2 linked regions of the Allosaccharopolyspora coralli genome follow. The protein of the gene in region 2 interacts with the protein of the main gene of each other region in a pairwise test. Links are inferred from orthologs where the notes say so. Each region holds a gene or a part of one and is shown on either strand. Other genes may lie near its edges.

Region 1 (5,195 bases), 1.9 Mb from region 2 along the record:
GTCGACGAACGCGCGCAACCGGTCGGCGACCCACGCGAGCGTGACCTCTTCCTCGCCGCGGCGGTCCTCCAACTCCTCGATGCCCCGATCGGTGAAGTACACCCGTCCTCCCTCGCACTCTTGCGTCTCGCTGCCGAGGTGACAGCAAGGGAACTTTACTGTCACCGGTGACAGTAAAGTTCCCTTACTGTCACCACCCCCCGCGCGCACGACGGCGGGCCGCCGGTTCCGGAGAACCGACGGCCCGCTGCTGTGGTAGGCGTCAGTCGTCGAACGCGCCGGAGACGACCTCGGCCTGCTCGACGTCGTGTACGACCTTCATGCCCGATGCCGGGGCGGCCATCGCACGGCGCGACACCCGCTCGATGCCGGTGAACCGCTCCGGAGCCACCTCGGGCAGCGCCAGCCCCAGAAACGGCCACGCGCCCTGGTTCGCAGGCTCTTCCTGCACCCAGCGGATGTTCGTGGCGTTCGGGTACCGATCCAGCAGCTTGCGCAGCTTGTTGTGCGGCAGCGGGTACAGCTGCTCCAGCCGCACCACCGCCGTGTCGGTCAGGCCGCGCTTCTCCTTCTCGTCGGCCAGCTCGTAATACAGCTTGCCGGTGCACAGCACGAGCTTGGTCACCGAAGCCGGGTCCGGCTGGGTCGGGTCATCGATCACCGAGGTGAACTTGCCCTCCGTGAAGTCCGCGACCGAGCTCGTCGCCGCCTTCAGACGCAGCATCGACTTCGGCGTGAACACCACCAGCGGGCGGTGAATGCCGTCGAGCGAGTGACGCCGCAGCAAGTGGAAGTAGTTCGCGGGCGTCGACGGCATCGCCACCGTCATCGAACCCTCCGCGCACAGCTGCAGCCAACGCTCGATCCGGCCGGACGAGTGGTCCGGGCCTTGGCCCTCGTGGCCGTGCGGCAGCAGCATCACCACGTCCGAACGCTGGCCCCACTTCGCCTCACCGGACGAGATGAACTCGTCGATGATCGGCTGCGCGCCGTTGAAGAAGTCCCCGAACTGCGCCTCCCACAACACCAGCGCGTCCGGGTTCGCCACCGAGTAGCCGTACTCGAAACCCACCGCCGCGAACTCGGAGAGCGCCGAGTCGTAGACGAGGAACTTCGCCTGGTCGTCGCTGAGGTTCTGCAACGGCGTGTACTCGGTGCCGGTCTTGCGGTCGATGAGCACCGAGTGCCGTTGGCCGAACGTGCCGCGCCGGGTGTCCTGGCCGGTGAGCCGCACCGGACGGCCTTCCATCGCCAGCGAACCGAACGCCAGCAGCTCGCCGAACGCCCAGTCGACACCGCCGTCGGTGGCCATCTTCGCGCGGCGGTCCAGCACCGGCTTGACCCGCGAGTGCGGCGTGAAGCCCTCCGGCCAGTTCACCTGCGCGTCCGCGATGCGCTGGAAGGCCTCCGGGCTCAACGAGGTGTTCAGCTTCGCGGGCAGCGTCTGCTCGGACTCCACCGACGGGCTCACCTCCGGCGGGTGCTTCTCCAACTCGCGAACCTCGTTGAACACGTGCTCGAGCTGGTTGGCGTAGTCCTTGAGCGCCTTCTCGGCTTCCTCGACGGTGATGTCACCGCGACCGATGAGCGACTCGGTGTAGGTCTTGCGCACGCTGCGCATCTTGTCGATCGCGTCGTACATCGCCGGCTGCGTCATCGACGGGTCGTCGCCCTCGTTGTGGCCGCGACGGCGGTAGCAGACCATGTCGATGACGACGTCCTTGCCGAACGCCTGCCGGTAGTCGACGGCGAGCTGGGCGACCCACACGCACGCCTCGGGGTCGTCGCCGTTGACGTGGAACACCGGGGCGCCGATGACCTTGGCGACGTCCGTCGAGTACTTGCTGGAGCGCGAGTGCTCGGGGGCGGTCGTGTAGCCGACCTGGTTGTTGACCACCACGTGCACGGTGCCGCCGGTGCGGTAGCCCCGCAGCATCGACAGGTTCAGCGTCTCCGCGACCACACCCTGACCGGCGAACGCGGCGTCGCCGTGCAGCAACACCGGCAGCACGGTGAAGCCTTCCTGACCCTTGTCGAGGACGTCCTGCTTGGCGCGGACGATGCCCTCCAGAACCGGGTTCACCGCCTCCAGGTGCGACGGGTTCGACGTCAACGAGACCGTCGTCTCGCCGTCGCCGAACATCCGGAAGTACTTGCCCTCGGCGCCGAGGTGGTATTTGACGTCACCGGAACCGTGCGCCTGGCCCGGGTCGAGGTTGCCCTCGAACTCGCGGAAGATCTGCGAGATCGGCTTGCCGACGATGTTGGCGAGGACGTTGAGGCGGCCACGGTGCGGCATGCCGATGACGACCTCGTCGAGTTCCGAAGCCGCCGAGGAGTCCAGCACCGCGTCGAGCAGCGGCACCACGGTCTCGGCACCCTCCAACGAGAACCGCTTCTGGCCGACGTACTTGGTCTGCAGGAACGTCTCGAACGCCTCCGCGGCGTTGAGCTTCGACAGGATGTACTTCTGTTCCGTCGGATCGGGCTTGACGTGCGGCTTCTCCACCCGCTTCTGCAGCCACTCGCGCTCGTCGGGCTCCAGGATGTGCATGTACTCCACGCCGACCGTGCGGCAGTAGGAGTCCCGCAGCACCCCGAGCACGTCGCGCAGCTTCATGCGCTCCTTGCCCGCGAAACCGCCGACCGGGAACGTCCGGTCCAGGTCCCACAGGGTGAGGCTGTGCGAGAGGACATCGAGGTCCTCGTGCCTGCGCTGCCGGTAGTTCAGCGGGTCGATGTCGGCCATCAGGTGGCCGCGGGTGCGGTAGGCGTCGATGAGTTCCAGCACCCGGGCGGTCTTGTCGACCGCGCCTTCCGGGATGTCCTGGGTCCAGCGCACCGGCTCGTACGGGATTCGCAGCGAGGTGAAGACCTCGTCGAAGAACCCGTCCTCGCCGAGCAGCAGCTGGTGCACCTTGCGCAGGAAGTCGCCGGACTCGGCGCCCTGGATGACCCGGTGGTCGTAGGTGGACGTCAGCGTGACGATCTTGCTGATGCCCATGTCGATGAGTGTCTGCTCGCTGGCGCCCTGGAACTCGGCGGGGTAGTCCATCGCACCCACGCCGATGATCGCGCTCTGCCCCTTGGTCAGCCGTGGCACCGAGTGGTTGGTGCCCGACGGGCCGGGGTTGGTCAGCGAGAACGTGGTGCCCGCGAAGTCGTCCGCGGTGAGCGCGTTGTTGCGGGCCTTGCGGATGATGTCCTCGTAGGCCTGCCAGTACTGCTGGAAGGTCATCTCCTCGCAGCCCTTGATGGAGGCCACGACGAGGTTGCGGTCACCGTCCTTGCCGGGCATGTCGATCGCCAGGCCCATGTTGATGTGCTCGGGCGTGATCGCGGCAGGCTTGCCCTTGGCGTCTTCACCGTAGTGGCGGTTCATGTTCGGGAAGTCCCGCATCGCCCGCACCAGCGCGTAGCCGATGAGGTGCGTGAACGAGACCTTGCCGCCCTTGTTCCGCTTCAGGTGATTGTTGATGACGATGCGGTTGTCGAACAGCAGCTTCGCCGGGACCGCGCGCACCGAGGTGGCGGTGGGAACGGTCAGCGACTGTTCCATGTTCTTCGCGATCGCCGCGGCGGCGCCGCGCAGCGACTTGGTGTCCCCTCCGTCCGTGCCGTTCTTGACCGGCGCGGCCTTGGCGGCCTGCTGTGGGGACGGCTTGGCCGACTGCTGGGACTGCTGCTTCGCGGGAGCCTCGGCGGGCTGGGACGCACCGGACTTCTGCGCCGTCCCGTCCTTCTTCTGCGACGCGCCGTCCTGCCGCGCAGTGGCGTCCTTCGCAGGGGCGGTGTTCGGGGCTGGGTTGTTCGCGGAGGTCGCGGCCTGCCGGGAAACCTGCCCGTTGCCGTCCCCGCCGGTGGTGGTCGCGGTGGCGGCACCGCCGGAACCACTCGCGTCGGACGTGGCTGCGCGCGACGTCGCGGCAACGGTGTTGTCGGTGGCGGCCTCAGTCGGCTTGTAGTCGGCGAAGAACTCGTGCCACGCCGGGTCTACCGAGGAGGGATCGTGGAGGAACTGCTCGTACATCTCCTCGATCAACCACTCATTGGGGCCGAACTGTGAAGCAGGGCTGCTGCTGGACACGGCTGGCGTTCGCCTCAATCCATCTGCTCGTGATTTACAGACACACTCACGTACCAGGCTAGCGGTCCTTGTCGGGCCGGTGGCACACAGGAGGACCGGCGTGGGTGGAAAACCGGTCACAGAATCGATCAGGATCACTCGGATCCCCGATTTTCTCCCCGGTCGGGTCACGCGAACGGGGCGTCGATCGAGTACTATGCGCCGCCGCCCAGGCGGAGTGCGTCCGTACTGTTCCGTCTGTCATGTCGTCCGCTCCGCACCCGGTGTTTCGGAGCCGGACGCGGCTCCCGCCGAGTGGGACACGATCGGTCACACCGCGGGACGTGGAGGGTGTGCGGGTGGGTCTGCCGTCGCGGAAACCGGATGCGGATCAGTCCGCGACCACTCAGCCGGGAGTACCGGTGTCGGCGTGTTCCCGGCCCGTCTCGGGCGCCGAGAAGTCCCCCGCCTCCCACAGTCGTGCGTAGTGGCCACCGGTAGTGAGCAACTCGTCGTGCGAACCCTGCTCTGCGATCCGCCCGCCGTCGACGACGACGATGCGGTCCGCCCGCGCCACCGTCGCCAGCCGGTGTGCCACCACGAAGGTCGTCCGCGACGAGGCGACCCGGGCGCTCGCGTCGACCACCATCGCCTCCGTCGCCGGATCCAACGCGGCCGTCGCCTCGTCGAGCAACAGCAGGTCGGGATCGACCAGCTCCGCCCTGGCGAGTGCGACCAGCTGACGCTGACCCGCCGAGAGGTTCTTGCCCCGCTCGCCGACCTCGGTGCGGAAGCCGTCGGGCAACGCGGCGATCGCGGCCAGCGCACCCACCTTGCGGGCGGCCGCCTCGATGTCGTCCGGGCTCGCACCCGGCACCGCGTAGGCGATGTTGGTCGCCACGTCTCCCGCGAAGAGGTGTCCCTCTTGCGGGACCACGGCGATCCGCCGGTGGAACGCGGCCAGGTCGTAGGCACGCACGTCGACCCCGTCGACGAGCACCGAACCCTCGGTGGTGTCGTAGAAGCGCGCGAGCAACTTCACCAACGTCGACTTCCCTGCGCCCGTCGGCCCGACCAGAGCCACCGTTTCTCCCGGCGACGCGTGCAACGTGATGTCCCGCACCGCGTA
Region 2 (4,433 bases):
GCGCCAGCAACGCGAGGGTTTCGCGGACGGCAGCCTCGGGCGCGCGCGTCACGGCCGCCACCGTGCGGTCCACCGCCGCGTCGAGCTCCTCCGGCGGGACCACCAGGTTCGCGAGTCCCATCGAGGCGGCCTCCTGTGCCGGGACATCGCGGCCCGTCACACAGATTTCCACGGCCCGCGCGTATCCCACGGTGCGCACCAGCGGCAACGTCCCGCCGAGGTCCGGCACGATGCCCAAGCTCGTCTCGGCCATCCGCAGTGTCGCGTCGGTCGTGAGGATCCGCAGATCACACGCCAACGCCAGCTGGAACCCGCCGCCGATCGCGTGTCCCTGCACCGCGGCGATCGTCACCCGATCGGGGTCGCGGAGCCAGTGGAATCCCTGTTGGAACGACGAGATCTCCGCGTCGGCGCGCTCGGTCGTCTCTCGGGAGAGCGCCAGCACCCCGCGGACGCCGTCGACCTCGTCGAACCCGAACAGGGTGCGATCCAGGCCCGCCGAGAACGACCGCCCGCGACCACGCACGACGACGACCCGGACCTCACTCGGCAGGTTCGCGCCGATCTCACGCAGCGCACGCCACGTGTGCGGCGTCTGCACGTTGAGCTTGTCCGGACGATCGAGGGTGACGGTGGCGCGGGCCCCGTCCACGTCCAGGACGACACCTCCGCGGTCGAGCAGGTCGGCGTCCACTATCGACTGCGCCACCGCGCGCCTCCGTTGTTCTTGGTGACCGGACCGGGCACACGGTACCCGGTCGATCGTGCAGAGGTGTGGCCGTCGATCACGGCGGATTCGAGCGCCCTCACGATCCGCGAGACGACGGCCGCCCCCCTGTTACGAACGAACACCTCACCCGCGGAACGGGCGGCACTCCGTGTTCGAACGGGCACGCGCGGTTGTCGTTCGAATCGAACGACTCCCGCTCACTTCTTCTTCGTGCGGGTCGCGCCCCCACGGCCCCGCAACTGCACACCCGACTCGCTGAGAACGCGGTGGACGAAACCGTACGAACGGCCTGTCGCCTCCGCCAGGGCGCGAATGCTGGCACCTTTCTCGTATTTCTTCTTCAGGTCACTGGCAAGCTTGTCCCGTGCGCTTCCGGTAATTCGCGCACCTTTCTTCAGGTCAGCCACAGTGTCCCCGCCTTCCCTCCGAACAGGTCGGGCCGCTCGCGACCCCTGTCGCCCGCAATGATCGAACAGGAAAGCCGGGAACGCCAGGCGATCATGAAAAAAAGATCGCAGGTCGTTGGGCCGTCAGCGCCAGAGTTGTGCTCCGAATGCCGTAACGTGGTGTTGCGCCGGGGGAGGAAAACGGCGTGGCGCGTGCCTGGACGATCAGGCCAACTGGACGAGTTCGGAGTACTCGTCCGACCAGTGGTCCTCGGTTCCGTCCGGCAGCAGGATCACTCGTTCCGGTTCCAATGCCTCGACCGCGCCCGGGTCGTGTGTCACCAGCACGACCGCCCCGCTGAAACTGCGCAGCGCGTCGAGGACCTGCTCACGGCTCGCCGGATCGAGGTTGTTCGTCGGCTCGTCGAGCAACAGCACGTTGGCACGGCTGGAGACCAGACCGGCCAACGCGAGCCGGGTCTTCTCGCCGCCGGAGAGCGTGCCCGCCGGCTGCTCGAGCTGCTCGCCACTGAACAGGAACGTCCCGAGCAGGGTCCGCAGCTCCTGCTCCGGCGTGTCGGGCGCGGCACCACGCACGTTCTGCCACACGGTCGCATCGTGGTCGAGCGTCTCGTGCTCCTGCGCGTAGTAGCCGACGCGGAGCCCGTGACCGGCGACGACCGCACCGGCGTCGGCGGGCTCCCTGTCGCCGAGCAAGCGCAGCAGGGTGGTCTTGCCCGCACCGTTGAGCCCGAGCACGACGACCTTGGACCCGCGGTCGATCGCCAGATCGACACCGGTGAAGATCTCCAGCGACCCGTACGACTTCGACAGGCCCTGGGCGGTCATCGGCGTCCGCCCGCACGAGGCCGGTTCGGGGAACTTGATCCGGGCGACCTTGTCGGCGGCCTGCTCCGGTTCCAGCTCGGCCATCATCTTCTGTGCCCGCTTGGCCATGTTCTGCGCCGCGACCGCCTTGGTGGCCTTGGCCCGCATCTTGTCGGCCTGCGCCATCAACGCCGAGGACTTCTTCTCGGCGTTGGCGCGTTCCCGCTTCCGGCGCTTCTCGTCGAGGGCCCGCGCCTCCTGGTAGCGGTCCCAGTCCATGTTGTAGACGTCCGCCTCACCGCGCACCGCGTCGAGGAACCACACCTTGTTCACCACGGCGGCGAGCAGTTCCACGTCGTGGCTGATGACCACGAGGCCCCCGTCGTGGGCGCGGAGGAACTCCCGCAGCCAGGCGATCGAGTCGGCGTCGAGGTGGTTGGTGGGCTCGTCGAGCAGCAGCGTCGTCGAGGAATGACCACCGGGACCGGCTTCGGAGGCGGCGAAGAGAATGCGCGCCAGTTCGACACGACGGCGTTGCCCGCCGGAGAGCGTCTGCAACGGCTGGTGCAGGATCCGATCCTCGAGCCCGAGGTTGCCGCAGATCCGCGCCGCCTCGCTCTCGGCGGCGTACCCGCCGCGGGCGGCGAAGCGCTCCTCGAGCTTGCCGTAGCGGTTGATCGCCTTGTCCCGCTGCTTGTCGTCGACCAGTTCGGCCATCTCGGCCTGCGCCTTCTCCATGTCGCGCAGGGTCTTGTCCAGACCGCGGGCGGAGAGCACCCGGTCCTTCGCGCTGACCGAGAGGTCGCCTTCGCGGGGGTCCTGCGGCAGGTACCCGGTGTCGCCACTGCGGGTGATCTCTCCCGCGTACGGTTCGTCCTCGCCGGCCAGGACCTTGAGGCTGGTGGTCTTGCCGGCGCCGTTGCGGCCGACGAGGCCGATCCGGTCGCCGGGCTGGACGCGCAGGGTCGTGTCGGAGAGCAGAATGCGGGATCCGGCGCGCAGCTGAAGGCCGGTAGCAGAAATCACGAAAAGACTCCGGAGATCGGGTCGAGCGGGTTCGAGGTCACAGGCGCAGCGTCCGAGGACGCGCCGTCGGGGCGGCTATGCCACGCGCACGCGGGTCACCGACGCGGTGACCGCACCTGCCGCGACCAGCACGAGCCGCCGCACGGGCCGTGCGGTGTCGTCGCGCGCCTGCGGCACGGGGGAGTTCTCGACCACGAGTGCCAGTGTACCGACGGACGCACCCCGATTGTGGGTGCGTCGGCTGTGAGCGCTCCCGCCTCGGACGGCTCACCCACCCGAGACCCCAGGCCACCCTGCTCAGAGGGCATTCGGGGACTGGCATGTGCGCCCCGTAGGGCACGCCTCACACGTGCTCTGCCGCGGCAAGCTGAGACGCTCCGGCATTCGGAGTTCGTGCCGTGCGGCGCGAACTGGGGCGGCGGGACCGGACGACCTCCCCCAGTTCCACACTGCCCTCTCAGTCGAAAATCTCCACCTCGACCGCCAGAGTCCTGCGCGCCGCCTCGTCGAGCACGGACTTGCGCGGCTCCGGCAGGTCCAGCACGCGGGGCTCGGCGCGGCCGAGCAACTCGGCCAGACGCGGATCCGCTCGCAGCTCGTCCAGTGCCTTGCGGTCCCCGCCGAGCACCATTGCGTCCAGCGTCGCCCTCTCCGGCAGCAGCACCCGCGCCACATCGGCCGCCGCGGACTCCAACGATCGCCGGGCCTGTCCCTCGCGCCGTCGGGCGAACCGCTGCTGAGACTGACCGCCCGCCTTGTTCCGCCCGTGCACGAGATGCCGGTCGGTCGACGACCGCTCGACCACGCCGTCGCGACACACGCCGACGCTGTGCGCGCCGAGGCGAACGAGAACGAGCCCGATCCGCCGCGACCGCCGCACGTGCCGCACCAGGGGCTCGACGTCGAGTCCCTCCCGCTGCTCGTGCGGTTCGCCGAGTTCCTCGAACGGCACCTGCACCGCCGCCACGGCATCGTCGGCGGCCCGGACCTCGACGCGCCGTGGGCCGAGCACCGTGCTCGCCACTCCACCGTGCCGCCCGGCGAAGCGGTCGAACCAGCCCTGCAGCCGGTCGGCGCCGACCTCCACCCCCCGGCCCCCACCGGGCAGTTGTCGTCCCCGGCTCACAATACGAACGTGTCGGACCACAGCTGCGTGGTCCGACCGGACAGTGCCTCCAGCAGGGAGGCGGCCTGGTTGTCGGTCAAGGACGCGACGAAATCCAGCACCGCCCGGCCGCGAGCCAATCGCTCGACGGTCTCGCCGTCCGTGGACTCCCCCGGCACGACGAGCAACTCGGGCGCGTCGCGGACGAGGCCGCGGAACTCCAGGCGCGCGTGGTCGAAGAGGTCGCGCAGCCGGTACGGCAACCGCGCGGCCTCCGAGCGGTCGATGAGCCACGAGTCCAGCGCCTCCACCAGCTTGCTCAACAACCGGTCCTGCCCGCGCTGGTGCAGGGCCAGAT

The links. Proteins that work in one complex are often made in the same cells at the same time.
Region 1: the proteins of GIY23_RS09690 (region 2) and GIY23_RS18465 interact in binary tests that used the Escherichia coli proteins (3 or more experiments, as listed by UniProt). The link is inferred for Allosaccharopolyspora coralli from one-to-one orthologs.

The regions. Positions count from the first base shown.
Region 1 is NZ_CP045929.1:3,963,015-3,968,209, reverse strand. What follows is about bases 63-4,428. They hold GIY23_RS18465 (multifunctional oxoglutarate decarboxylase/oxoglutarate dehydrogenase thiamine pyrophosphate-binding subunit/dihydrolipoyllysine-residue succinyltransferase subunit), read right to left. Parts: upstream 4,088-4,428; coding sequence 263-4,087; downstream 63-262. Other genes in these bases: GIY23_RS18470 (DUF6104 family protein), read right to left, coding at 63-102. In the rest of the region: more of GIY23_RS18470, read right to left, coding at 1-62; GIY23_RS18460 (ABC transporter ATP-binding protein), read right to left, coding at 4,473-5,195. UniProt on the Escherichia coli protein: E1 component of the 2-oxoglutarate dehydrogenase (OGDH) complex which catalyzes the decarboxylation of 2-oxoglutarate, the first step in the conversion of 2-oxoglutarate to succinyl-CoA and CO(2).
Region 2 is NZ_CP045929.1:2,036,571-2,041,003, reverse strand. The notes cover bases 657-3,572. They hold GIY23_RS09690 (ABC-F family ATP-binding cassette domain-containing protein), read right to left. Parts: upstream 2,971-3,572; coding sequence 1,342-2,970; downstream 657-1,341. Other genes in these bases: GIY23_RS09685 (acVLRF1 family peptidyl-tRNA hydrolase), read right to left, coding at 3,428-3,572; GIY23_RS09695 (helix-turn-helix domain-containing protein), read right to left, coding at 928-1,137; GIY23_RS09700 (enoyl-CoA hydratase/isomerase family protein), read right to left, coding at 657-709. In the rest of the region: more of GIY23_RS09700, read right to left, coding at 1-656; more of GIY23_RS09685, read right to left, coding at 3,573-4,096; GIY23_RS09680 (deoxyguanosinetriphosphate triphosphohydrolase family protein), read right to left, coding at 4,093-4,433. UniProt on the Escherichia coli protein: Genetic data indicate it may be involved in ribosome assembly or function.